Regions from separate parts of the Bradyrhizobium sp. AZCC 1588 genome, predicted to be linked through region 2. Evidence: predicted binding sites of a transcription regulator. Region 2 holds the regulator's gene; each other region holds the start of a gene.

Region 1 (8,146 bases), 3.0 Mb from region 2:
AAAAGGCTTCATAGCTCGAAACCATCGTATTCGTAGCGGATCGGAGGCGTTCGCCACCGATCCGCGAAAATCGTTTCATCCTCAGGGCGCATCGCCCGGAAGAGTTAGCTCGTTGAGCAGTCATCTTTATCGCATTTCGGAGCCACGAGCCGCGGTGCTCCTGCAGCAATATGCTGCGGCAACGGCTGCGAAGCGCCGCCGCTCCTGGCTCCTTGCAATTGCGGTCGCGCTCTGTGCGGCGCTTGCCGCCTGGGGTGGCGAGGTCAATCTGCACAAATTCGCGGAAGGGCTGCCAAGATTTTGGAGCTACCTTTACGATATTCTGCCGAAGCTGCGGCCCGCCAATCTCACCACTGACCTCGCAGAGTGGTTCTGGAACTGGGACGGCTGGCTCGCGCTATTGGGCGAGACGCTTCTGGTCGCCTATGTCGGCACGTTCCTCGGTGCGGGAATCGGATTCTGTCTTTGTTTTTTCGCGAGCGCCAACCTCGTCAAGAGTGTGGTCGCACGGACGCTGGTGCGGCGCTCGCTTGAATTTTGTCGAACCGTTCCCGACATCGTGTTTGCGCTGTTGTTTGTATATGCGCTGGGCCTCGGCCCGGTGCCAGGCGTCCTGGCGATTGCGATCCATACCGTCGGCGCACTAGGCAAGCAGTTTGCCGAGGTCGTCGAGAATATCGACATGAACCCGATCGACGGCGTCAAGGCGGGAGGCGCGAACTGGTTTGAACAGATTCGCTTCGCGGTCCTGCCGCAGGTGTTGTCGAATTTCGTGAGCTATACGCTGTTGCGCTTCGAGATCAATGTGCGCGGGGCCTCTGTCATGGGGTTTGTCGGCGCCGGCGGTATTGGCAAGGAGTTGCTGAGCTCGATTCGACAATTCTACTATTCCGATGTCAGCGCGATCCTGTTGATGATCATTGTAACCGTTTTTGCAATCGATCTCTTGACCGAGCGTCTGCGCTTCCGTCTCATTGGCATGGAAGGGCGTGCGTGATGTCGAACCTTTCAAGCCTCACCGAGACCGATCGCACCCGCCTTGTCCAGGCCTATCCGGAGATCTTCAGGCCATCGCTTCTCAAACGAATGCAGACCCTGTCAGTGGTTGCTGCGCTCGTCGGGCTGTTCATCTTCGGCATGATATGGCTCGGCTTCTCGTTCGAAAAGCTGGCGACCGGGATCGGCCGCCTTGGTGTGATCGTCGGCCTGATGTTTCCGCCGAACCCCGGTAGCCTGCTTCACCTCTATCTGAAGGGCCTGGCGGAAACGCTTGCCATCGCCTTTCTGGGAACCCTCCTGGCGGCGATTGTTGCCTATCCCGTGGCATTCGTTGCGGCCCGGAATGTCGTCGGCCAACGCATCATTCATTTTCTTTCACGTCGTGCGCTCGACACGATCCGCGGTGTCGACACGCTGATCTGGGCGCTCATCTTCATCAATGTGGTGGGGCTCGGTCCCTTTGCCGGGATCCTGGCGATCGCCATGTCTGATCTCGGAACCTTCGGCAAACTGTTCTCCGAGGCGATCGAAACGGCTGACACCAAACCCGTCGACGGTATAACTGCGGCCGGCGCGTCGAGCCTTCACAAGATTCGATTTGGCATCGTCCCTCAGGTGCTTCCGGTGATCCTGAGCCAGGTGCTTTATTACTTCGAGTCAAATACGCGTTCCGCGACGGTGATCGGCATCGTTGGGGCAGGCGGGATTGGTCTTTATCTTTCCAACGAGATCAGCCAGCAGAACTGGGATCGCGTTGCTTTTCTGATCATCATGATCCTGATCACTGTGGCGATCATTGACGCCATTTCATCGCGTCTCCGCTTCGCGATCATCGGGCGGCGCGCCGTCGGGTAACTCCTTAGCTGTTCTCTACCAGAAACTCGACACGCTCCGCGGCGAAGCGCGCGCGTTTGGTTACCAGCGGTTTGCCGTCGGTATCGACATCGGTACTGTCGACCACGAGAACGGGACGCCCGAGCGCGAGATCGAGCCTTGCCGCGTCGGTGGCGTCCACAATCCCGGCGGTGACGCGGGTTGAGGCGCGACGGTAATCGCGAACGCCGTAATGCGCCAGCAGTTTGGTCATTGAGCGTGCGTTGGCGAAGACCGCTCCGGCGCCCGGGAAGCGATCGGCGGAAAGCCAATTGGTGCTGACGCAGATCGGCGTGCGGTCAGCGAGCCGCACCGATTCGATCCGGATCAGGGGCGCACCGGTCTTCAGTCCAAGCTCACGGGCCAGTTCGCGCGTCGCGGGCTCTTCGGAGGCATCTATCAATTGGCCGCGCGGCTCGCGGCCGCCGGCGCCGACGATTTCGGAAAATCGCGTCCGCGAGCGCAAGGGATAGGCGAGGCGTTGCGCCTCGACATAGGTGCCGCTGCCGCGTTCGGCGCGCACCAGGCCGCGTTCGGCAAGCGCAGCCAGAGCACGCCGCACGGTGTGGCGGTTGACCCGATAGGTATCGGCGATCTCGATCTCGCCCGGCAGCTTTTCGCCCGCAGCAAAGCGGCCGTCGGCAATGCCGCGCTCGATACCGTCGGCAACCTGCCGCCACAAGGCGACGCCGGAACTCTCCTGCAGGCTCATGGCGTGGTGATACCAGAAATTATCCGTTTGTCACGAAACAGTCATAGCGTTCCGCTATCAAGTTGTCTATTATCATAGACAACTTGATTCAGGCAAGGTTGCTCATGGGATTGACCGGGCGGAACAGCAGAGAAGCGCAGCGCAAGGCCGCGATGGCGGTGCTGGCGCATTCCGAGGCTGGCGACATTGCGGGCCATCTCGCGGCGATCGCGGTACCCGCGCACGAAAACCTGCGCGAGCCTGAGAATGGCCTCGTGATGGTGCGCGGCCGCATCGGCGGCGACGGTGCGCCGTTCAATCTCGGCGAGGCCACGGTGTCGCGCGCGGCGGTGCGTCTTGCGACCGGCGAGATCGGCTTCGGCTACGTGCTCGGCCGCGACAGGCAGAAGGCGCAGATGGTCGCGCTATGCGATGCCATGGTGCAGTCGACGGCGCTTTCGGGTGAAGTCGAGACCAAGGTGATCGGGCCTTTGCGCGCTGCCATGATCGCCGATCGCAACCGCAAGGCGGCAGAGGCTGCGGCGACGCGGGTCGATTTCTACACCATGGTGCGCGGCGAGGGGTGATGCGATGACGACGGTTGCAGAATTGCCCGCAGGCTTTGCCGACAAGGTGTTGTCGGCGCAGTCGACCTTCCGCTCCGTGATGGATGCGATGGCGCGTCCCGGCAGCGTGCAACGGGTCACGGCGGCTGTCGGCGCGCCGGCCGGGATGATGCGCGGCGCGGCGGCGATCGCGCTGACGTTGTTCGATCACGATACGCCGATCTGGCTCGATGCCGCGATGTCGGCCACGCCTGATGTGGCGAAGTGGCTCAAGTTCCATACCAGCGCGCCGGTGGTCGCGGATTCATCGATCGCCAGCTTCGCCCTGGTCGGCGACGCCAAGAACCTGCCGGCGCTCGATCGCTTCGCGTTCGGCAGCAACGAATATCCTGACAGGTCGACGACGCTGATCTTGCAGGCCGAGAGCCTGACGCAGGGACCCACCTTCGAGATGAGGGGGTCGGGCATCGACGGTACAGCGCTGCTGCAGGCGATGCTCCAGCCGCGCGACCTCTTTCAGCGGCTCACCATCAACGAAGCCCTGTTCCCGCGCGGCATCGATGTCGTGCTGGTCCATGACGACTTGATTGTCGCGATCCCCCGAACCACGCGGCTGGTCGCAAGCGGAGCGTAGCCCATGTATGTAGCCGTCAAAGGAGGCGAACGCGCCATTGAGAACGCCCACCGCCTGCTGGCGCATGAGCGGCGTGGCGACCGTGATGTGCCCGAACTCTCGCTGGAGCAAATTGCCGAGCAGCTCTCGCTCGGTGTCGACCGCGTCATGACCGAAGGCTCGCTCTACGACCGCGAGCTGGCGGCACTCGCCATCAAGCAGGCGCGCGGCGATCTGATCGAGGCGATCTTCCTGGTCCGCGCCTTCCGCGCCACGCTGCCTCGTTTTGGCGCGACCGAGCCGGTCAACACCGGCGAGATGCAGGTCCGCCGGCGTGTCTCCTCGACGTTCAAGGATATTCCGGGTGGCCAGATCCTGGGGCCGACTTTCGACTATACCCACCGCTTGCTGGACCCGCAGCTTGCGGACGGCTTTGTGCCGGAGCAGCCGGCGACGTCGGAGGTAACGCAGGCGGCAACGCCGCGCGTCACCGACATTCTCGGTCGTGATGGCTTGATCGAACCTTCGCCGGCAGCGGATGCCGACGCGCCGGTCGGCGATCTCACGCGCGAGCCGCTCAGCTTTCCGGCCGACCGCGATCTGCGGCTGCAAAATCTTGCGCGTGCCGACGAGGGGTTCCTGCTGGCGCTCGGCTATTCTTCACAGCGCGGCTATGGCCGCAACCATCCCTTTGCCGGCGAAATCCGCTTCGGCGAGGTGGAGGTGGAATTCTTCGCCGAGGATGCGGGCTTTGCCGTCCCGCTCGGCTCAATTGAGCTGACCGAGTGCCAGATGGTCAACCAGTTCAAGGGATCGGCGACGGAAGCGCCGTGCTTTACGCGCGGCTATGGTCTGGCCTTCGGGCAAAGCGAGCGCAAGACCATGTCGATGGCGTTGGTTGATCGCAGCCTGCGTGCCCGCGAGCTGGGCGAGGAAGTGATCGCTCCGGCCCAGGACGAGGAATTCGTGATGTCGCACTCGGACAATGTTCAGGCGACCGGCTTCGTCGAGCATCTCAAGTTGCCGCATTACGTCGACTTTCAGTCCGAGCTCGGTCTGTTGCGCAAGCTGCGCAAGGAGTTCGCCGAGGCCAATGAGGCGCCGGACATGCAGGAGGCCGCGGAATGAACGCGCCAGCTTACAATTTCGCCTATCTCGACGAACAAACAAAGCGGATGATCCGCCGCGCGATCCTGAAGGCGATCGCTATTCCCGGCTATCAGGTGCCGTTCGCCAGCCGCGAGATGCCAATGCCCTATGGCTGGGGCACCGGCGGCGTGCAGGTGACGGCGGCGATCCTCGGGCCCGACGACGTGCTGAAGGTGATCGACCAGGGTTCGGACGACACCACCAACGCGATCTCGATCCGGAAATTCTTCGGCAAGACCGCGGGCGTCGCAACGACGACCGCTACGTCGGATGCCACCGTCATCCAGACCCGGCACCGGATTCCCGAAGCGCCGCTGCATGCCGGGCAGGTGCTGGTCTATCAGGTGCCGATCCCCGAGCCGCTGCGGTTCCTGGAGCCGCGCGAGACCGAGACGCGGCGCATGCATGCGCTAGGCGAATATGGCCTGATGCACGTCAAGCTGTACGAAGATATCGCGCGCTTCGGCCATATCGCGACCTCCTACGCCTATCCGGTGAAGGTAAATGCGCGCTATGTGATGGATCCGTCGCCGACGCCGAAATTCGACAATCCGAAGATGGACAATTGCCCAGCGCTGCAACTGTTCGGCGCAGGGCGCGAAAAGCGCATCTACGCGATCCCGCCTCACACGGACGTGGTATCGCTCGACTTCGAGGATCACCCGTTCGCGCGCTACCGGTTCGACGCGCCTTGCGCGCTGTGCGGCGCCGGCGATTCCTATCTCGACGAGATCGTCACCGACGATAAGGGCGGCCGGATGTTCGTCTGCTCGGATACCGATTATTGCGAGTCTCGCCAGTTGGCCGGCCATCGCGGCAGCGAGAGCGCGGCGCCGCACAAGGAGAGGGCGCATGGCTGAGCCGCAAGACCCCATGCAAGACGACCAGCCGCTGTTGGTCGCCGAACATCTCGGCAAGAATTACGGCCGGTTGATCGCCTGCCGCGACGTATCCTTTGCGCTCTATCCCGGCGAGGTGCTGGCTATCGTCGGCGAGTCCGGCTCGGGCAAGTCTACGCTGCTGCAACTATTGTCCGCGCAGCTCGCGCCGAGCGCCGGGCGGGTGTCATACCGGATGCGGGATGGCGTGTTGCGCGATCTCGGCAGCCTCGGCGAGGCCGAGCGCCGCTTCTTGTTCCGTACGGATTGGGGCTATGTGCACCAGGACGCCGCGCAGGGCCTGCGGATGGCGGTCTCGGCCGGCGCCAATGTCGGCGAAAGGCTGATGGCGGTGGGCCGGAATCATTACGGCCGCATCCGCGATACCGCGTCGTCCTGGCTGGAGCGCGTCGAGATCGATACAGCGCGTATCGACGACGCGCCGCGCACCTATTCCGGCGGCATGCGGCAGCGGTTGCAGATCGCGCGCAATCTGGTCACCGAACCGCGGCTGGTGTTCATGGACGAGCCGACCGGCGGGCTCGACGTGTCGGTGCAGGCGCGGCTACTCGATCTGATGCGCAATCTCGTCAGCGAGCTCGGCCTTGCCGCCATCGTCGTCACCCATGACCTCGCCGTGGCGCGGCTGTTGTCGCACCGCGTGATGGTGATGAAGGGGGGGCGCGTCATCGAAACCGGCCTGACCGACCAGGTGCTCGACGACCCCCGCGAGCCCTATACCCAATTGCTCGTTTCCTCGATTTTGCCGGCATGAGCACGCCAATGACTGCGATGATCGACATCACCAGCGCCGAAAAGACTTTTACCATGCATCTGCAGGGCGGCGTCGAGCTGCCCGTGGTGCGCGGCGTCTCGTTTCAGGTCGAGCCGGGCGAATGCGTGGTGCTGTCGGGCCCTTCCGGCGCCGGCAAATCCTCGATCCTGAAAATGATCTTTGGAAATTACCGCTGTGATGGCGGCCGGATCGGCATCCGGCATCAGGGCACGGTGATCGACCTTGCCACGGCCGAGCCGCGGCAGGTGCTTAGCGTGCGCCGCTCGACAATCGGCTATGTCAGCCAGTTCTTGCGGGCGGTGCCGCGGGTCGCTACCATCGATGTGGTGGCGGAGCCGCTGATTGCGAACGGAATTGCACGCGCGGAAGCCCGCGAGAAGGCGGGCGCGCTGCTGCGCCGCCTCAACATTCCCGAGCGCCTGTGGGCGCTGCCGCCATCGACGTTCTCCGGTGGCGAGCAGCAGCGCGTCAATATCGCGCGTGGCTTCATTTCCGAGCTGCCGATTCTGCTGCTGGACGAGCCGACCGCCTCGCTCGATGCGGCCAATCGCGCCGTTGTCGTTGAGTTGATTGAACAGAAGAAGCGACAGCGCGTCGCGATGGTGGCGATCGTCCATGACGATGAAATTCGCCATCTGATCGCCGACCGCATCGTCGACGTGACATCGTTTGCCGCCGCGGCATGAAGGAAGATGTGAGATGACTTCGAAGCACGAAACCATCCTCGGCAACGCCCGCCTTGTACTGGCCGATCGTGTGATCGAGCACGGCTGGGTCACTTTCGCAGATGGCCGTATTGCCGAATACGGCGAGGGCACTGCGCCGTCCGGCAGCGAGGACGCTGGCGGCGACCTGATCATGCCAGGCCTGATCGAGCTCCACACCGACCATCTCGAAATGCACTATGTGCCGCGCCCAAAGGTGTTCTGGGATCCGATCGCGGCGGTGGTTTCCTACGACGGACAGTTGGCAACCTCGGGCATCACCACGGTTCTGGATTCGCTCCGGGTCTGGCGCGAGGACGGCGCCGAGGAGGTTGACGGCAGGGCAGGCGTACTGGCGGAGGCGATCACATCCGCGCGCGAGGCGAACCTGCTGCGTGCCGACCACTTCCTGCACCTGCGCTGCGAAATCCCGATGCCCAGCGTGGTCGAGGAGGCCAGGGAGCTGATCGATCGGCCAGACGTGCGGCTGATGTCGCTGATGGACCACACGCCGGGCCAACGCCAGTTTCGCGACGAGGTCAAGCTCCGCGATTATTACCGCGGCAAGGGCGGCGGCAAGACCGACGCCGAGCTCGATACACTGTTCGAGAAGCGCTTTGCCTATCAGAAGGCCTATGCCGCGACCAATCTGCGCGAAATCGTGGCGCTTGCGCATCGATATGAAATCCCGCTCGCCAGCCACGACGACACGACCGAGGAAAATGTCGCCGATGCGATCCAGGATCGCGTTTCGGTCGCCGAGTTTCCGACCACGATGGAAGCCGCGCGCGGCCTGCATCAGGCCGGCATCGGCATCCTGATGGGCGCGCCGAACGTGGTCCGCGGCGGTTCGCATTCCGGCAACATCGCCGCCATC
Region 2 (8,146 bases):
CAAGGCCGGCAAGGCGGTGCGACCGACCATTGCGGCGTTCCAGGCTGCAGCATCGAATGCTGACTGGGCCGGTGCCAAGAACTACTACGTGATCCTGACCGACCAACCGGGTGAGGCGTCGTGGCCGATCACGGGTGCGACCTTCATCCTGATGCACAGGGAACCCGCGAACAAGGCAGCTTCAGCCGAAGCCATCAGGTTCTTCAAATGGGCGTTCGAGAAGGGCGCCAAGATGGCTGAGGAACTCGACTACATCCCGATGCCGGATTCGGTCGTCAGGCTGATCGAGAAGACCTGGTCGGCCGGCATCAAGAGCTGAGCAACCCACGCTCATTTCCCAGTGTGCAATGGCACATTGCGAGGGCGTAAAACGAACCAGCCGGCCTGCGCGATCTCGCGAGCACACGGGGAACCGGGCTCGGTTTTATCCCTGATGAAACATATTCTTAGCCGTTATCGCGGCCGGCTTTTGATTGAAGCGTGCCTAAAAACGGGGCGACTTTTACCGCCTGTTTTCCCCCAGACCAAGATCCCGACAGCGCACTAAACCTGAGCGATTTCAATCGCTTGATGCTGTCATCCAACTGTCATCTAACCTTCGTAAAAGCTCTATCGACCGCTCCTAAACGGGGCGGCGTGAGCGCGATCGGGCGCATTCCGGCGCTTCGCTCACCAGATGGAGACCACCATGAAATTTTTCAAAACACTCGGTGCTACCGGCCCGATCGCTACATCGCTGGTAGCCCTGGCTTGCGCGTCGAGCCTGTCCACGTCAGCGTCCGCCCAGACCAAGACCATCACCATTGACGGTTCGAGCACCGTATTCCCGGTTTCCGAAGCGGTCGCCGAGGAGTTCCAGAAACAGAAGAAGAACGAGGTGCGCGTGACCGTCGGTATTTCCGGTACCGGTGGTGGGTTCAAGAAGTTCTGCCGTGGCGAAACCGATATTTCCAACGGATCGCGGCCGATCCTGCGCCAGGAAATGGACGAGTGCGCCAAGAATGGCGTCAAGTTCATTGAAATGCCGATCGCCTTTGATGCGCTCACCGTGGCGGTCAGCCCAAAGAACAAAACCCTCGAATGCGTCAAGGTTGCCGAGCTGAAGAAGATGTGGGAGCCCGCCGCCCAGGGCAAGGTCATGAACTTCAGCGACGTCAATCCGGCATGGCCGAACAAGAAGATGACGCTGTTCGGCGCGGGCGCCGATTCCGGCACCTTCGACTATTTCACCGAAGCCGTGAACGGCAAGGCCAAGGCTACCCGGGCCGACTTCACCGCCAGTGAAGATGATAACGTTCTCGTAACCGGCATCGAGCGTGACGAGAATGCGCTCGGCTACATCCCGTTCGCTTATTACGAGCCGCACAAGGACAAGCTGAAGGCGCTGGGTATTGATGAAGGCAAAGGCAAGGGCTGCGTGAAGCCGTCGCTCGAAGCGGTTACCGCCGGCACCTACAATCCGCTCGCGCGTCCGCTCTTCATCTATGTCAGCACCAAGGCCGCCGATAAGCCCGAGGTGAAGGAGTATGTCGAGTTCCTGATGACCAAGGGTCCGGCGCTGGTGAAGGAAGTGAAGTACCTGCCGCTTCCTCCCGCCGCCTATGCGACGGCGCACAAGCATTTCAAGGAAGGTCGGGTAGGCACCGTGTTCGGGGGAGTCCCCGAAGTTGGTGTCTCGATCGACGACCTGATGAAGCGTGACGCGAAGACCTGATCGAACGCAGTGAGCAACTAAGCCGGAGAAGCAATGGCTTCTCCGGCGCCGTCTGATACGAGCTGGTGGGGGATACTATGGCGTCAGCGTTAACTGTCGGGGAGCGCCGCAGGCAACGATTGCGCGAGCGGGCGATTGAATTCGTTCTTCTTGTCGCTGCCGCGTCTTCAGTCTTTGTGACACTCTCTATCGTCGGCGTCCTCATCTTTGAATCGATAGGCTTCTTCAGGTCTGTACCGATCACGGAGTTCCTGTTCGGGACGGTATGGACGCCGCTGTTCGCAAATCCTCGATACGGTATTCTTCCTCTTCTTGGCGGCACGCTTTTGAGCACCGTGGTTGCGCTGCTATTCGTTGCGCCAATCGGGCTTATAACGGCTATCTATCTGAGTGAATTCGCGTCACCCAGAACCCGTGAAATCATCAAGCCGATCCTGGAACTGCTGAGCGGCGTGCCGACGGTGGTGTATGGCTTTTTTGCCCTCTTGTTCATGACGCCGTTTCTGCAGACCTTTGTGCCGGACTTGCCGGGCTTCAACATCTTGAGTGCGGGCATTGTCATCGGCATCATGATCATCCCGTACGTCGCTTCGCTGTCGGAAGACGCCATGCGCGCTGTTCCGAACAATCTTCGCGACGGTTCGTTGGCGATGGGAGCGACGAGGCTGGAGACCGCCGTCAAGGTCGTGCTTCCTGCTGCGACCTCGGGCGTGGCGGCCGCCTTTATTCTCGGAATCTCGCGTGCCGTCGGCGAAACGATGATCGTCGCGATCGCTGCCGGGCAGCAACCAAATCTCACGATCGATCCGCGCGAGCCCGCCGCGACAATCACAGCGTATATCGTTCAAGTCGCCCTTGGTGACCTGCCGCACGGCAGCCTCGCCTATCAGACGATTTTTGCGACCGGGCTGGCGCTCCTGCTGCTCACCCTCGTCTTTAACATCGCCGGCTTCTGGCTCCGCCACAAATTCCGTGAGGTCTACTGATGTCCATTGCATCGACCATGACCGACGAAACGGTGCCGAGCCAGGCAGTCGACAACGAGTTTATCGATCGCCTCAAGCGTCGCCGGAGGAACGAAATAATATTCATTTGTTTCGGACTCGCGGCGACATCCATCGGATTGATTGCTCTGGCGGCGCTGATGGTCGACCTGGCGGTTTCCGGCTATCCGCGGCTGACGGCTGAATTCTTCACCAATTTTCCGTCCCGGCGCGCCGGCCAGGCAGGAATCCTGTCAGCTTGGGTCGGATCGCTTCTGGTGATTTCGGTTACTGCCTTTATCGGCGTTCCTCTCGGTGTGGCCGCAGGCATTTATCTCGAAGAGTATGCACCCAAAAACATCTGGACAAACATCATCGAAATCAACGTCAGCAATCTTGCGGGCGTTCCGTCCATTGTTTTCGGCCTTCTGGCACTTGGACTCTTCGTTTATGGCTTCGGCACGGGACGCAGCATATTTACGGCGGGCCTCACACTGGCTTTGCTGATCCTGCCCATCATCATCGTTGCCACCCGTGAATCGATCCGGGCCGTGCCATGGAGCTTGCGCGAGGCGGCCTACGGGATTGGTGCAACGAAGTGGCAAGTCACCCAGGATCACGTCTTGCCGGCGGCAATTCCGGGCGTCCTGACCGGCGTCATCATCGGTATTTCGCGCGCGCTCGGCGAGACCGCGCCGCTGGTCACTATCGGTGCGCTTTCGTTCATCGCGTTCTTGCCGCCGGCCCCGATCAACGGTGAGTTTCCCTTCGTATCATTTGCCTGGTTGTTCGAAGGCTTCACCGTCCTGCCGATTCAGGCGTTCAATTGGGTGTCGCGTCCGGGCGCTGATTTCCATTCAAACGCGGCCGCCGCGGGCCTCGTTTTGATGGCGATCACGCTTATTTTGAATGGGGTCGCCATCTACTTCCGCTACCGGCTCCGAAAGAAACTGCAATGGTAAAACTCGATTGGCGCGCGCGTCCGGCAAATCCAGAGTTACGGAGTTTTCAATGAATACCCATAGCGCTCCAGCCATGTCGTCGGTGACGATTCCCGTATCCGGCGAAATGCCGGTGGGTCGGTCGAAAATCACCGCAAAGAACGTCAACGTCCATTACGGAGAGAAGCAGGCGCTCTTCGACGTTACGGTGAACATTCCGGAGAAATCCGTCACTTCGTTCATTGGCCCGTCGGGCTGCGGCAAATCGACGTTCTTGCGCTGCCTCAATCGAATGAACGATACTATCTTGACATGCCGCGTTACCGGCGACATTGAGATCGACAATACGAACATTTACGAGCGCGGGCTCGACGTAGTCCAGCTTCGTGCTCGCGTGGGTATGGTGTTCCAGAAACCCAACCCGTTTCCTAAATCAATCTACGATAATATTGCTTATGGACCTCGCATTCACGGGCTGGCGCGGAGTAAAAGCGACCTCGATCACATCGTTGAGACCAGTCTGAAGAGGGCGGGGCTTTTCGAGGAAGTGAAGGATCGGCTCCATGAAGCCGGTACCGGACTGTCGGGCGGCCAACAGCAGCGGTTGTGTATCGCTCGGGCCATTGCTGTCGGTCCGGAAGTCATTCTCATGGATGAGCCTTGCTCCGCGCTTGATCCGATCGCGACCGCTCGCATCGAGGAACTGATCGACGACCTGAAGGAAAACTTCACGATCATCATCGTCACTCACTCGATGCAGCAGGCCGCGCGCGTCTCGCAACGCACGGCGTTCTTTCATCTCGGCGTTCTGGTGGAAGAAGGTGTAACGCAGACGATCTTTACCAATCCGCGCGACAAGCGCACCCAGGACTACATCACGGGCCGGTTCGGCTAAGGAGAACAAGGATGGCGTCTGAACACACGGCCAAGGCATTCGACAGCGACCTCCAGGAATTGACTCGTCTGGTCGCCGAGATGGGCGGTCTGGCCGAGCGCATGATCACCGAATCCGTCGACGCGCTGGTGCGCCGCGACGTCGCGCTCGGCAAACGCGTCGTCGCCAACGACCTCGAGGTCGATCGTCTACAGCATCTGATCGAGGAGCGCGCGGTGCTGACCATCGCCCGCCGCCAGCCAATGGCGATCGATCTGCGCGAGATCGTCGGCGCGATGCGCGTTGCCACCGATCTGGAGCGGATCGGCGACCTCGCCAAGAACATGGGCAAGCGGGTCGCGGCGCTGGAGAACGATTTCCAGCCGCTGAAACTGATGCGTGGCCTCGAGCACATGACCGATCTGGTGCAGTCGCAGGTCAAGTCAGTGCTGGACGCCTATGCCGCGCACGATCTGCCGGCGGCGATGGCGGTGTGGAAGGGCGACGAGGAAGTCGACGCCATCTGCACCTCGCTGTTCCGCGAGCTCCTCACGTACATGATGGAGGATCCGCGCAACATCTCGTTCTGTATTCATTTGATGTTCTGCGCCAAGAATATCGAGCGGATCGGCGACCACGCCACCAACATCGCCGAAACCGTGTTCTACATGATCGAGGGACAGCAGATGCTCGACAAGCGCCCGAAGGGCGACATGACGACGTTTGCCACCACGGTGCCGAATACCTGACAAAGCGTTTTCAAGCGAAGTGGAGACCTGTTCGCGTGAAGATAACGCGTCAAATAGAAGAGGCTGATGCAAGATGAGCGCGCGCATAATGGTGGTCGAGGACGAGGAAGCGCTGACCACGTTGTTGCGCTACAACCTCGACGCCGAAGGCTATGATGTCGAAACCGTCGCCCGCGGCGACGATGCGGATACGCGGCTGAAGGAGCGCGTGCCCGATCTCGTCGTGCTCGACTGGATGCTGCCGGGGCTCTCCGGCATCGAGCTGTGCCGCCGCTTGAGGGCGCGCCCTGAAACCAAGCAATTGCCGATCATCATGCTGACCGCGCGCGGCGAGGAGAGCGAGCGGGTGCGGGGGCTTGCGACCGGCGCCGACGATTACATCGTCAAGCCGTTCTCGGTGCCGGAACTGCTGGCGCGCGTGAAGGGCCTGCTGCGCCGGGCGAGCCCCGAGCGGCTCGCCACCGTGCTGACCTATGGCGACATCGAACTCGACCGCGAAAAGCGCCGCGTCGCGCGCTCGGGCCGTCAGATCGATCTCGGCCCGACCGAGTATCGCCTGCTGGAATTTTTCCTCGAGCATCCCGGCCGCGTCTTCAGCCGCGAGCAGTTGCTCGACAGCGTCTGGGGTCGCGACATCTATATCGACGAGCGCACCGTCGACGTCCACATCGGCCGCCTGCGCAAACTGCTCAACCCCGGCCGCGAGCAGGATCCGATCCGCACCGTCCGTGGCGCCGGTTACGCGCTGGATGACCGGTTTGCGAAAGTGGAGCCGTAGCTGCGTTCGCTGCTATTTCCGCAAACTCCGGCGTCGTCCCCGCCTAGTGCGCAATTGCGCACGGGGCGCGGGGACCCATAACCACAAATCTCGATTGTTGAAATGCGCTGGAGCTCCAGCTCAGCATAACCACAGACACCTGTGGTTATGGGTCCCTGCGTTCGCAGGGACGACAACGTTGAGATAATCCCGCCCCTTACCTCGTCTGCTTCGGCTGCTGCCTCCGCCGATCGGCGGCGGGCTGGTAGGCGATGCGCGAGTGGTGGGCGCAATAGGGCAGGCCGGTGAGCGCCTTGCCGCCGCAGAAGAAGAATTCCGGGCTCGAGGGATCGCCGACCGGCCAGTGGCAGGTGGCCTCGTTCAGTTCGAGCAGCGACAGCCGCTGGCTCATCGGCACGACGTTGTCGAAGGCGATCGGATCCGGCTCCATCTCGACTTCGAAGGCGTGTGCCAGCGCGGTGTTGCCGCGCGAGACCGGGCGCGACACCCGCATCATCGGCTGGGCGGGGCGTGCCTTGCGCTGCCGCGGGGCGGCCGAGGAGGGGCTCTTGGCACGGCCGGAAAGGCCCAGCCGGTGCACTTTGCCGATCACGGCGTTTCGCGTCACATTTCCGAGTTCCGCGGCGATCTGGCTCGCCGACAATCCGGCTTCCCAGAGCTTCTTAAGCTGTTCGACGCGATCGTCGGACCAGGTCAAAACGGTCATCGTAATCTTCCCTTCGCATCGCGCCGGCCAATCGGGGGCAGCGCTGGCGAGTCATTCGTCTCAAAAATCCCTGCGGTCAGAATCCCTTAGCCCTCGCCGGACGCGCTAACCGCGCCGAACGTTTACGCCTGCACAAAAGGACTCTAAGGGATCAGAACTGCCGCACGAGATGTCGTACCCGACAGCCCAAAAGCTACAATATGGCGTGACTCGGGCGCAAGAGTCCGGGCCCGAACGTCCACATGTTCTGACAATCTAGGCATTTCACTGCGTGTTTTCCACCACACCGCAATCTTACGGATTTCAGCATCTTGCACTGCAGGAAAGGCCGTTCCGTGCGTGTTGACAGCGCTCCCCACCCACATAGAATACCTCTCACGTGCCGCCCTTAAGAGGCGGCACGTTTCGTTTTCGCAAGACCGGCTGTTGCCGCGTTCGCGCCAATGCACGCCCGCGGCAGGTCTCAAAGGCAGGTCTCAAACCTCAGTGATTGCCATGACCAATAGCGCCACGTCGCATCTGCTCCCCGTCTTCGCCAGGGTCGATCTCGGCTTCGAACGCGGCGAGGGCTGCTGGCTGACCGCCACCAATGGCGAGCGCTATTTGGACTTCACCTCGGGCGTCGCGGTGAATGCGCTCGGTCACTGCCATCCGCACCTGATCGCGGCGCTGCAGGAACAGTCGACGAAACTCTGGCACATGTCGAACCTGTTCAAGTCGCCGGATGGCGAGAAGCTCGCCGCGCGGCTCTGCGAGCAGAGTTTTGCCGACCTCGTGTTCTTCTGCAATTCCGGCGCGGAGGCGATGGAGGGCGTGATCAAGGTCGTGCGCCGCTATCAATTCTCCAAGGGCCATCCTGAACGCTATCGCCTCGTCACCTTCGAGGGCGCATTCCACGGCCGCACCCTGGGCACGCTCGCAGCAACCGGCTCCGCCAAATATCTCGAAGGCTTTGGGCCGCCGATGGACGGTTTCGACCAGGTGCCGCATGGCGATCTCGAAGCGGTCAAGAAAGCGATCGGCCCGCAGACCGCGGGTATCCTGATCGAGCCGGTGCAGGGCGAGGGCGGCGTCCGCTCCGCGCCGCAATCTTTCTTCAAGGCGCTGCGCCAGCTCTGCGACGAGAAGGGCCTGTTGCTTGCGTTCGACGAGGTGCAGACCGGAATGGGCCGCACCGGTGATCTCTTCGCCTATAAGCGCGTCGGCGTCACACCGGATGTGATGTCGCTGGCCAAAGCGCTGGGCGGCGGTTTCCCGATCGGCGCGGTGCTGGCGACGGCGGAAGCAGCAAGCGGCATGACGCCGGGCTCGCACGGCTCGACCTTCGGCGGCAATCCGCTGGCGATCGCAGCGGCGAATGCCGTGCTCGACGTGATGCTGAAGCCCGGCTTCTTCGATCAC
Region 3 (8,146 bases), 330 kb from region 2:
CCGGAAGTCGTCGGTTTCAAGCTCAAGGGCCAGCTCAAGGAAGGCGTAACCGCGACCGACCTGGTGCTGACCGTGACGCAGATGCTGCGCAAGCAGGGCGTGGTCGGCAAATTCGTCGAATTCTTCGGCCCCGGTCTCGACTATCTCTCGGTGGCGGACAAGGCGACGATCGGCAACATGGCGCCGGAATACGGCGCGACCTGCGGCTTCTTCCCAGTCGATGCCGCGACCATCGATTATCTCAAGACCTCGGGCCGCAAGGCCGACCGCGTCGCGCTGGTGGCTGCCTACGCCAAGGCGCAGGGCCTGTTCCGCACGGCGAAATCGGCCGATCCGGTGTTCACGGAAACCCTGACGCTTGACCTCAAGGACGTCGTGCCGTCGATGGCGGGCCCGAAACGCCCCGAAGGCCGTGTTGCGCTGCCGGCGGTTTCCACTGGCTTCGCGACCGCACTTACCAGCGAGTACAAGAAGCCCGACGCAGCTGCGAGCCGCTATCCGGTCGAGAGCCGGGATTTCGATCTCGGCCATGGCGACGTGGTGATCGCCGCGATCACCTCCTGCACCAACACCTCCAATCCGAGCGTCCTGATCGGCGCGGGCCTGTTGGCGCGCAACGCCGCCGCCAAGGGTTTGAAGGCCAAGCCGTGGGTGAAGACCTCGCTCGCGCCCGGAAGCCAGGTGGTTGCGGAATATCTTTCCAATTCCGGCCTGCAGAAAGAGCTCGACAAGGTCGGCTTTAACCTGATCGGCTTCGGCTGTACCACCTGCATCGGCAACTCGGGTCCGCTGCCGGAGGAGATTTCGAAGTCGATCAACGACAATGGCATCGTTGCCGCGGCCGTGCTGTCGGGCAACCGCAACTTTGAAGGCCGCGTCAGCCCGGACGTGCAGGCAAACTATCTGGCGTCGCCGCCGCTGGTCGTCGCCTATGCGCTGGCGGGCACGGTGACCAAGGACCTCGCGGTCGAGCCGATCGGTACCGGCAAGGACGGCAAGCCGGTGTATCTGAAGGATATCTGGCCGACCGCCAAGGAGATCAATGCTTTCATGAAGAAGTTCGTGACAGCCACGATCTTCAAGAAGCGCTACGCCGATGTGTTCAAGGGCGACACCAACTGGCGCAAGATCAAGACGGTCGAGAGCGAGACCTATCGCTGGAACATGAGCTCGACCTATGTGCAGAACCCGCCCTATTTCGAAGGCATGAAGAAGCAGCCCGATCCGATCTCAGACGTGGTCGACGCGCGGATTCTGGCGATGTTCGGCGACAAGATCACCACCGACCACATCTCGCCGGCCGGCTCGATCAAGCTGACTTCGCCGGCTGGAAAATTCCTGAGCGAGCACCAGGTGCGCCCCGCCGACTTCAACCAGTACGGCACGCGGCGCGGCAATCACGAGATCATGATGCGCGGCACCTTCGCCAACATCCGCATCAAGAACTTCATGCTGAAGGGCGCTGACGGCAATATTCCGGAGGGCGGATTAACCAAGCACTGGCCCGACGGCGAGCAGATGTCGATCTACGACGCGGCAATGAAGTATCAGCAGGAAAGCGTGCCGCTGGTGGTGTTCGCGGGCGCCGAATACGGCAACGGCTCCTCGCGCGATTGGGCGGCGAAAGGCACCCGTCTGCTCGGCGTCCGCGCCGTGATCTGCCAGAGCTTCGAGCGCATCCATCGCTCCAACCTGGTCGGCATGGGCGTGTTGCCGCTGACCTTCGAAGACGGCACGTCGTGGACATCGCTCGGCCTCAAGGGCGACGAGACGGTGACGATTCGCGGGCTCCAGGGTGATTTGAAGCCGCGCCAGACCCTGACGGCCGAGGTCGTGTCCGGCGACGGTTCGCTGCAGCGCGTGCCGCTACTCTGTCGCATCGATACCCTCGATGAGCTCGAGTACTACCGAAACGGCGGCATTCTGCATTACGTGCTGCGCAGACTCGCGGCTTAACGCGGATTTGTGATCGGTGCCTCACTTCGAAGTGAGTAGCGAGCAAGGAGAAGGCGGCCTATGACAGGGCCGCTTTCGTGCGTCTGGGGCACGCCTTTGGGATATTAAATCATGCCCCGTACAATTACGGATGGAAAACGCTACGCCTGGTTCGCACGATGACAGCGATGATGGCCTACAACTGCATATCGCGATGGTCTGGTGCGCTCGGCGTCTGCGCGATCATCGCCATCATCCGCCCGGCTCATGCCGATCCGCGCACCGTGGTCGAATTGTTCACCTCGCAAGGCTGTTCGTCGTGCCCGCCGGCCGACCAGATCGTCGGCGAGCTCGCACAGGATCCGTCCATCATCGCGCTGAGCATGCCGATCGACTACTGGGACTATCTTGGCTGGAAGGACACGCTGGCGGACTCGCGTTTCAGCGCGCGTCAGAAGGCCTATTCGCATGTGCGTGGCGATCGTAACCTCTACACGCCACAGATGATCGTCAACGGCTCGGCGCAGGTGATCGGCAGCGATCGCGCCGCTATCGAAAGCGCCATCAAGAACACCAGCAAGACTGAAGGCGTGATGTCGGTGCCGGTAAAGATGACGTTGTCCGGCAAGCTGCTCAATGTCTCGGTAGAGGCGAGCAAGGTGCCGACGGCGGGCCGCGGCGAAGTCTGGATCTGCTCGGTCTCGAAGGCGGTGCCGATCTCGATCGGGCGCGGTGAGAATCGCGGCCAGCAACTCACCTACTACAACGTGGTACGCAACCTCGTGAAGGTTGGCGACTGGAACGGCGGTTCGGGAAGCTGGACCATTCCGCTTGAAAATATTTCCCGCGACGGCGTGGACGCCGCGGTCGTCTACGTCCAGGACGGCAGTCGCGACAAGCCGGGCGCGATGCTCGGCGCCGCCATGACGGCGCTGCGCTGATTGGCTCCGGGCTACCGGGGCTAACTTTGTCTCTGAGTTAGCTTCGCGTAATCGGCAAAGTCTGAGCCGCGCGCGGCATCCGCGAGAACAGTCCCCCAAACGAAAAAGGACCAACTTTCGTTGGCCCAGTATCGGGATTAACTCCCTCCTGCGAACAGGCCCGATCCCGACGGCCCCGGGGGGCTGGGGGCTGAGGAATCCGGAACCGAAAGGACCGGGCCAACGCAGGATTTTCTTTTCGCAATTTAGCGGGGCGGACGGTTGGCGGAAGTAGGGCAGCAATAAGATTCCGCTAACGATCCCGTGAATCGATATTTCCTGGGATATCGGGGCATCCGCCGCAGTTTCCTTCGTATTTACACCCCCTTGCGGCGCCCCGTGGTTAGCGCGATCATGTAAATTGGATGACAGGAGGCGCTCCATGACCCTGATATCGGAGGACACCGATCCGAGCGACAGCCGCGCAGTGGCGCGCGTCGCCACTGCGAGCACGCCGCCGAATCGCATCACGTTCAATCGTCTCGAACTCAACCGTATCCTCAATCTCTATGGGCGCATGGTCGCCGACGGCGAGTGGCGCGACTATGCCATCGACTTTCTGAAAGACCGCGCGGTGTTCTCCGTATTCCGCCGCGCTTCCGAAGTTCCGATCTATCGCATCGAGAAAGATCCGCGGCTCGCGCGCAAGCAGGGCATGTACAGCGTGATCTCGGCGACCGGACTGATCCTGCGCCGCGGCCATGAACTCGAGCGCGTGCTGCTGGTGATCGACCGCAAGCTGGCGGTGGTTTAATCGGCCGGGCTACTGCGAGCCGGGGGGCCCATTCTACTTTGCATGGGGTTGTTTTCGCGATTTTGAGTCTGGGCCCCGCGGTGTACCGCCCATAGCGCGTCGAAGACGCGCGTGAACGCGCTGGCGGAGGCGCTACGCCTTATCCAGACTACGAACTGGGGACTGTCGTGCTGCCTTCGCCGAGCGCACGCTGCATCATGACCGTGTCAAGCCAGCGTCCAAATTTGAAGCCGACGCTCGGATGGGTTCCGATCATCTGGAAGCCAGTCTTGGTGTGAACCCCGATCGAACCGGCATTGGCGGAATCGCCGATCACGGCGATCATCTGCCGGTAGCCCCGCGCCTCGCATTCGGCGATCAGCCGCTGCATCAACTGCAGGCCAATGCCGCGGCGGTGAGTCGATGGTTTCAGGTAAACCGAGTTCTCTACGGTGAAGCGATAGGCCGGCCGCGGCCGGTATGGCCCGGCATAGGCGTATCCGACCACCTGGCCTTCGATGGCTGCGACGAAATAGGGAAAGCCGCCATCCGACAGCGCCCTGAACCGCCGGGTCATCTCAGTGAGATCGGGTGGGATCAGCTCGAACGTCGCGGTGCCGTAGCGTACCGCGTGCTCGTAGATTTCGGTGATGGCGGGGAGGTCGGCCTCGGTGGCGGGCCGGATTTCGGGAGCGGACATGCGGGTAGAATATTTTTGTCGCGGGCAAAAGAAAAGCCCCGGCCGCGAGGCCGGGGCTTTAGCTCTTGAACCTGTACGGCCGCGGCTAGTCGCGCTGGCCGAGGAGCTGCAGGAGCAGCGTGAACAGGTTGATGAAGTTCAGGTAGAGCGACAGTGCACCGGTAATCGCCGCGCGCTCTTCAACGTCAGCGCCTCCCGAAGCGTAGCCGTAGATGTACTCGTTCTTCAGCCGCTGGGTATCCCAGGCGGTGAGGCCCGCGAACACCAGCACGCCGACCACCGAGACGATGAACTGCAGCATCGAGCTCGCCAGGAACAGGTTGACCAGGCTCGCGATGATGACGCCGATCAGGCCCATGAACAGGAACGACCCCATGCCGCTCATGTCACGCTTGGTGGTGTAGCCGTAGAGGCTCAGCGCACCGAAGGTCGCAGCGGTGATGAAGAACACCCGAACGATCGAGGTGTGCGTATACACCAGGAAGATCGACGACAGCGAAATGCCCATCAGCGCCGAGAACACCCAGAACAGCATCTGGGCGGTCGCGGGCCGCAGCCGGTTGATGCCGGCCGAGATCGCGAACACCATCGCCAGCGGCGCGAGGATGAACAGCCACTTCAACGGGCTGACATACATCGCGTAGCCGAACTGCGTCAGGTAGGCGTTGCCGAACCTGGCGGCGGCCCCGGCCTGGTCGGTCGTCACCGCGGCCATGTAGACGCCGAGCGCCGCAAGGCCGGTGATCGCCAGGCCGATGCTCATGTAGTTGTAGATGCGCAGCATGTAGGCGCGCAGACCGGCATCGACGGCCGCGGCGTCAACGCGTCCGGCAGCCCGGCCGAAAGGAGATACGTAGTTACGGTCTAGGTCCGACATGGTCGAATTCCCGTTGGTTGCCCGGCGGAGCGCAAGGGGTTTGCGGCGCCGGTTGGATTTCTATCTCAGATGTCCCGATCTGCCGACGTTTATCTGTTTATCTAACGTCATCAACCCGGCCACTGATCTTGGCTGGTATGTGGGAAACTAACACATTCGACGCAAGCTTCCACGCGCGGCTGAATGTCGCTTCTGCCAGCTATTTCCGGGTAAAAGCAGTGTTAACCCCTGCCTTCCGCCGCTACAAATTGTCACAAATTCCGTAACACGGTGGCCGGCTTTTGGTTCAGGGCCAACAACGTTCCGGCGAGCCCCAGCCCCACCGTGACGATCAGGGCGGCTGCGACCACCCCGGCCGCGCTGCCGGCCTGCCAGATGAAGCTGAGCGTCATCAGCCTGGTCACGATCAGCCACGCGGCGATCGATCCCGCGATCACGCCGAATATGGCGGTCGCGAGGCCGATCATGAGGTACTCGAGCGCATAGGCCCCGAGCAGACGCACCCGGGTTGCGCCGAGCGTCTTCAGGATGACCGCGTCATAGACCCGGTGGCGATGGCCGGCGGCGAGCGCGCCGCCGAGCACCAGGATCGCCGAGATCAGCGTCACCGCGCTGGCGCCGCGGATGGCGAGCACGAGGTTGGTAACGACGGTGCCGACGGTCTCGAGCGCCTCGCGGACCCGAACGCTGGTCACCATCGGAAAGGCGTCCGCCACCTGCTTGATGATTCGGGCGTCGCCTGCCGGGTCGGGGTGGATCTCGGATAGGGTCGCGACATGGCTGTGCGGCGCGCCCTTGAAGGCGTTGGGTGAGAACACCAGTACGAAATTGATGCCGAGCCCCTGCCAGTCGACATTGCGCAGATTGCTGATCTTGGCCGAAATGTCGCGGCCGAGTACGTTGACGACGATGTCGTCGCCGATCTTGAGCTTCAGCCCGTCGGCGATCTTCTTCTCCAGCGAGACCAGCGGCGGCCCCTTATAGTCCGCGCTCCACCATTCGCCTTCGACCACCTTCGAGCCTTTTGGAACTTCGCCGGTATAGGTCAGGCCGCGGTCACTCTGCAGCACCCATTCGGTATCCTGCGAAGGCTTGAGTTCGTCCGCTTTGACGCCGCGGGCGGCAACTATGCGCCCGCGCAGCATCGGCACGTCGTCGACGGTGGATTGCGGCGCGATCTGCTTGAGGAAGGCGCCGAAGCGGTCGGCGTCGGCGGTCGGAATGTCGATGAAGTAGAACGAGGGCGCGCGCTCCGGCAGCGCGGCCAGGAACTGCCGGCGCAGATTGCCGTCGATCTGGGTAATGGTGACGAGGACCGCGAGCCCAAGCCCGAGCGACATCACAACCGACGGCGTCAGTGCGCCGGGCCGGTAGATATTGGCAATCGCCAGCCGCAGCATGGTGATGCTGGACCGTGGCAGGCGCCGCGCCAGCGCCATCAGGCCGGCGGCGACGCCGCGCAACAGCGCAAACACCGCAACCGAAGCGACGACGAACACGGCGGCGACCCGCTTGTCATAGGCCAGTCCGATCGCGACCGCGACAAGGAGCACGATCACCACAGCCATGAGCGCGAGATAGCTCCAGCGCGGGCGGTGCCATTCGCGGGCAACCTCTTCGCGGAACAATGCCGCGACCGGGACATCATGGACCCGGCCGAGCGGCCACAGCCCGAAGGCGAGCGCGGTGAGCAGGCCGTAGAGGAACGACAGCGCCAGTTCGTCGGCGTGCAGGGCAGGGATCACCGGCAGCGGCAACAGCTTGCCGAACAGGCCGACGATGACAAACGGCAAGGCCGCGCCGGCGGCAAGCCCGATTATCGAGCCGATCCCGGCGAGCACGATCACCTGAGTCAGGTAGATGGTGAAGACGTCGCGCCCGGTGGCGCCAAGCGCCTTGAACGAGGCGATGACGTCGCGTCGGCGATCGATATGGCTCTTGACGGCGTTGGCGACGCCGACGCCGCCGACCAGAAGGGCCGCGAGGCCAACCAGCGTCAGGAATTGGGTGAAGCGGTTGATGGTGCGTTCGAGCTGCGGCGAGGCATTGTCGCGGCTGCGGATCCACCAGCCGGCTTCCGGCAAGGCGCTCCGGGCGCTGTTGACCAACTGGGCGGCGGCGCGTTCGTCGGCCGCATTGTCCGGCAATTTTACCCGGTACATCCAGCGCACCAGGCTGCCCGGCTGCAGCAATCCGCTGGCGCGCAGGCCCTGCTCGCTGACCAGAACCCGCGGGCCCAGGCCGACATTGCCGGCGAGCTTATCCGGCTCGGCGCCAACCACGCTGCGAATCTGGATCGTGGCATTGCCGATGCCGATGCGGTCGCCAACTTTGAGATCGAGCCGCGCCAGCAGGGTGGAATCGACCGCCGCGCCGAACGCGCCATCGCGTTCAGCCAGCAGATCCGACATCGGCATTTGGGGATCAAGCGTCAACTGTCCGAGCATCGGATAATTGCCATCGACCGCCTTGAGCTCGACCAGCGCCAGCTTGCCGTCGCTGGCGCGGGCCATCACCCGCAGCGCGGCCGCAACCGACACTTGGCCGCGCGCGCGCAGGAAAGCGAATTCCTCCGGCTTGGCTTCGCGCTGGATCAGCGAGAATGCGACATCGCCGCCGAGCAATGTTCGGCCCTCGCGGGTCAGACCTTCGCTAAGGCTTGCCGCCACCGAGCCGACGCCGGCAATTGCCATGACGCCGAGCGCGATGCAGGCGATAAAGACGTAAAAGCCACGCAGGCCGCCGCGCAATTCGCGAAGCGCGTAACGCAGCGCCAGCGAGGATGCGCGGCTCTTGTAGACCGGCTCGGAAATCGCGGTCATGAGTGCCCGTCGATCCGGCCTGAGCGCAGCCGCACCACGCGGTCGCAGCGCTGCGCCAGCGAGCTGTCGTGCGTCACCAGCACCAGCGTCATGCCGCGC

The links. Region 2 encodes PhoB, which activates phosphate uptake and scavenging genes when phosphate is short. Its sites were predicted from a motif close to TGTCATNNANCTGTCAT; they were not measured.
Region 1: phnF (phosphonate metabolism transcriptional regulator PhnF) is a predicted target of PhoB. The motif match lies at 2,613-2,629, and genes of this name have one in related genera.
Region 3: V1277_RS13275 (DUF2794 domain-containing protein) is a predicted target of PhoB. The motif match lies at 3,270-3,286, and genes of this name have one in related genera.

The regions. Positions count from the first base shown of each region.
Region 1 covers NZ_JAZHSC010000001.1:5,533,358-5,541,503, forward strand. The annotation lists partial or broken gene phnD (phosphonate ABC transporter substrate-binding protein) at 1-14, shown strand, start outside; gene phnE (phosphonate ABC transporter, permease protein PhnE) at 113-997, shown strand; gene phnE (phosphonate ABC transporter, permease protein PhnE) at 997-1,854, shown strand; gene phnF (phosphonate metabolism transcriptional regulator PhnF) at 1,859-2,584, opposite strand; gene phnG (phosphonate C-P lyase system protein PhnG) at 2,689-3,150, shown strand; gene phnH (phosphonate C-P lyase system protein PhnH) at 3,155-3,763, shown strand; gene V1277_RS25760 (carbon-phosphorus lyase complex subunit PhnI) at 3,767-4,870, shown strand; gene V1277_RS25765 (alpha-D-ribose 1-methylphosphonate 5-phosphate C-P-lyase PhnJ) at 4,867-5,751, shown strand; gene phnK (phosphonate C-P lyase system protein PhnK) at 5,744-6,544, shown strand; gene phnL (phosphonate C-P lyase system protein PhnL) at 6,553-7,251, shown strand; gene V1277_RS25780 (alpha-D-ribose 1-methylphosphonate 5-triphosphate diphosphatase) at 7,265-8,146, shown strand, end outside.
Region 2 covers NZ_JAZHSC010000001.1:2,506,208-2,514,353, reverse strand. The annotation lists gene pstS (phosphate ABC transporter substrate-binding protein PstS) at 1-319, shown strand, start outside; gene V1277_RS11775 (PstS family phosphate ABC transporter substrate-binding protein) at 689-1,714, shown strand; gene pstC (phosphate ABC transporter permease subunit PstC) at 1,792-2,700, shown strand; gene pstA (phosphate ABC transporter permease PstA) at 2,700-3,659, shown strand; gene pstB (phosphate ABC transporter ATP-binding protein PstB) at 3,766-4,533, shown strand; gene phoU (phosphate signaling complex protein PhoU) at 4,545-5,261, shown strand; gene phoB (phosphate regulon transcriptional regulator PhoB) at 5,335-6,039, shown strand; gene V1277_RS11745 (GcrA family cell cycle regulator) at 6,236-6,745, opposite strand; gene V1277_RS11740 (aspartate aminotransferase family protein) at 7,241-8,146, shown strand, end outside.
Region 3 covers NZ_JAZHSC010000001.1:2,838,563-2,846,708, reverse strand. The annotation lists gene acnA (aconitate hydratase AcnA) at 1-1,956, shown strand, start outside; gene V1277_RS13280 (DUF1223 domain-containing protein) at 2,115-2,876, shown strand; gene V1277_RS13275 (DUF2794 domain-containing protein) at 3,298-3,669, shown strand; gene V1277_RS13270 (GNAT family N-acetyltransferase) at 3,818-4,348, opposite strand; gene V1277_RS13265 (Bax inhibitor-1/YccA family protein) at 4,434-5,225, opposite strand; gene V1277_RS13260 (ABC transporter permease) at 5,477-8,047, opposite strand; gene V1277_RS13255 (ABC transporter ATP-binding protein) at 8,044-8,146, opposite strand, start outside.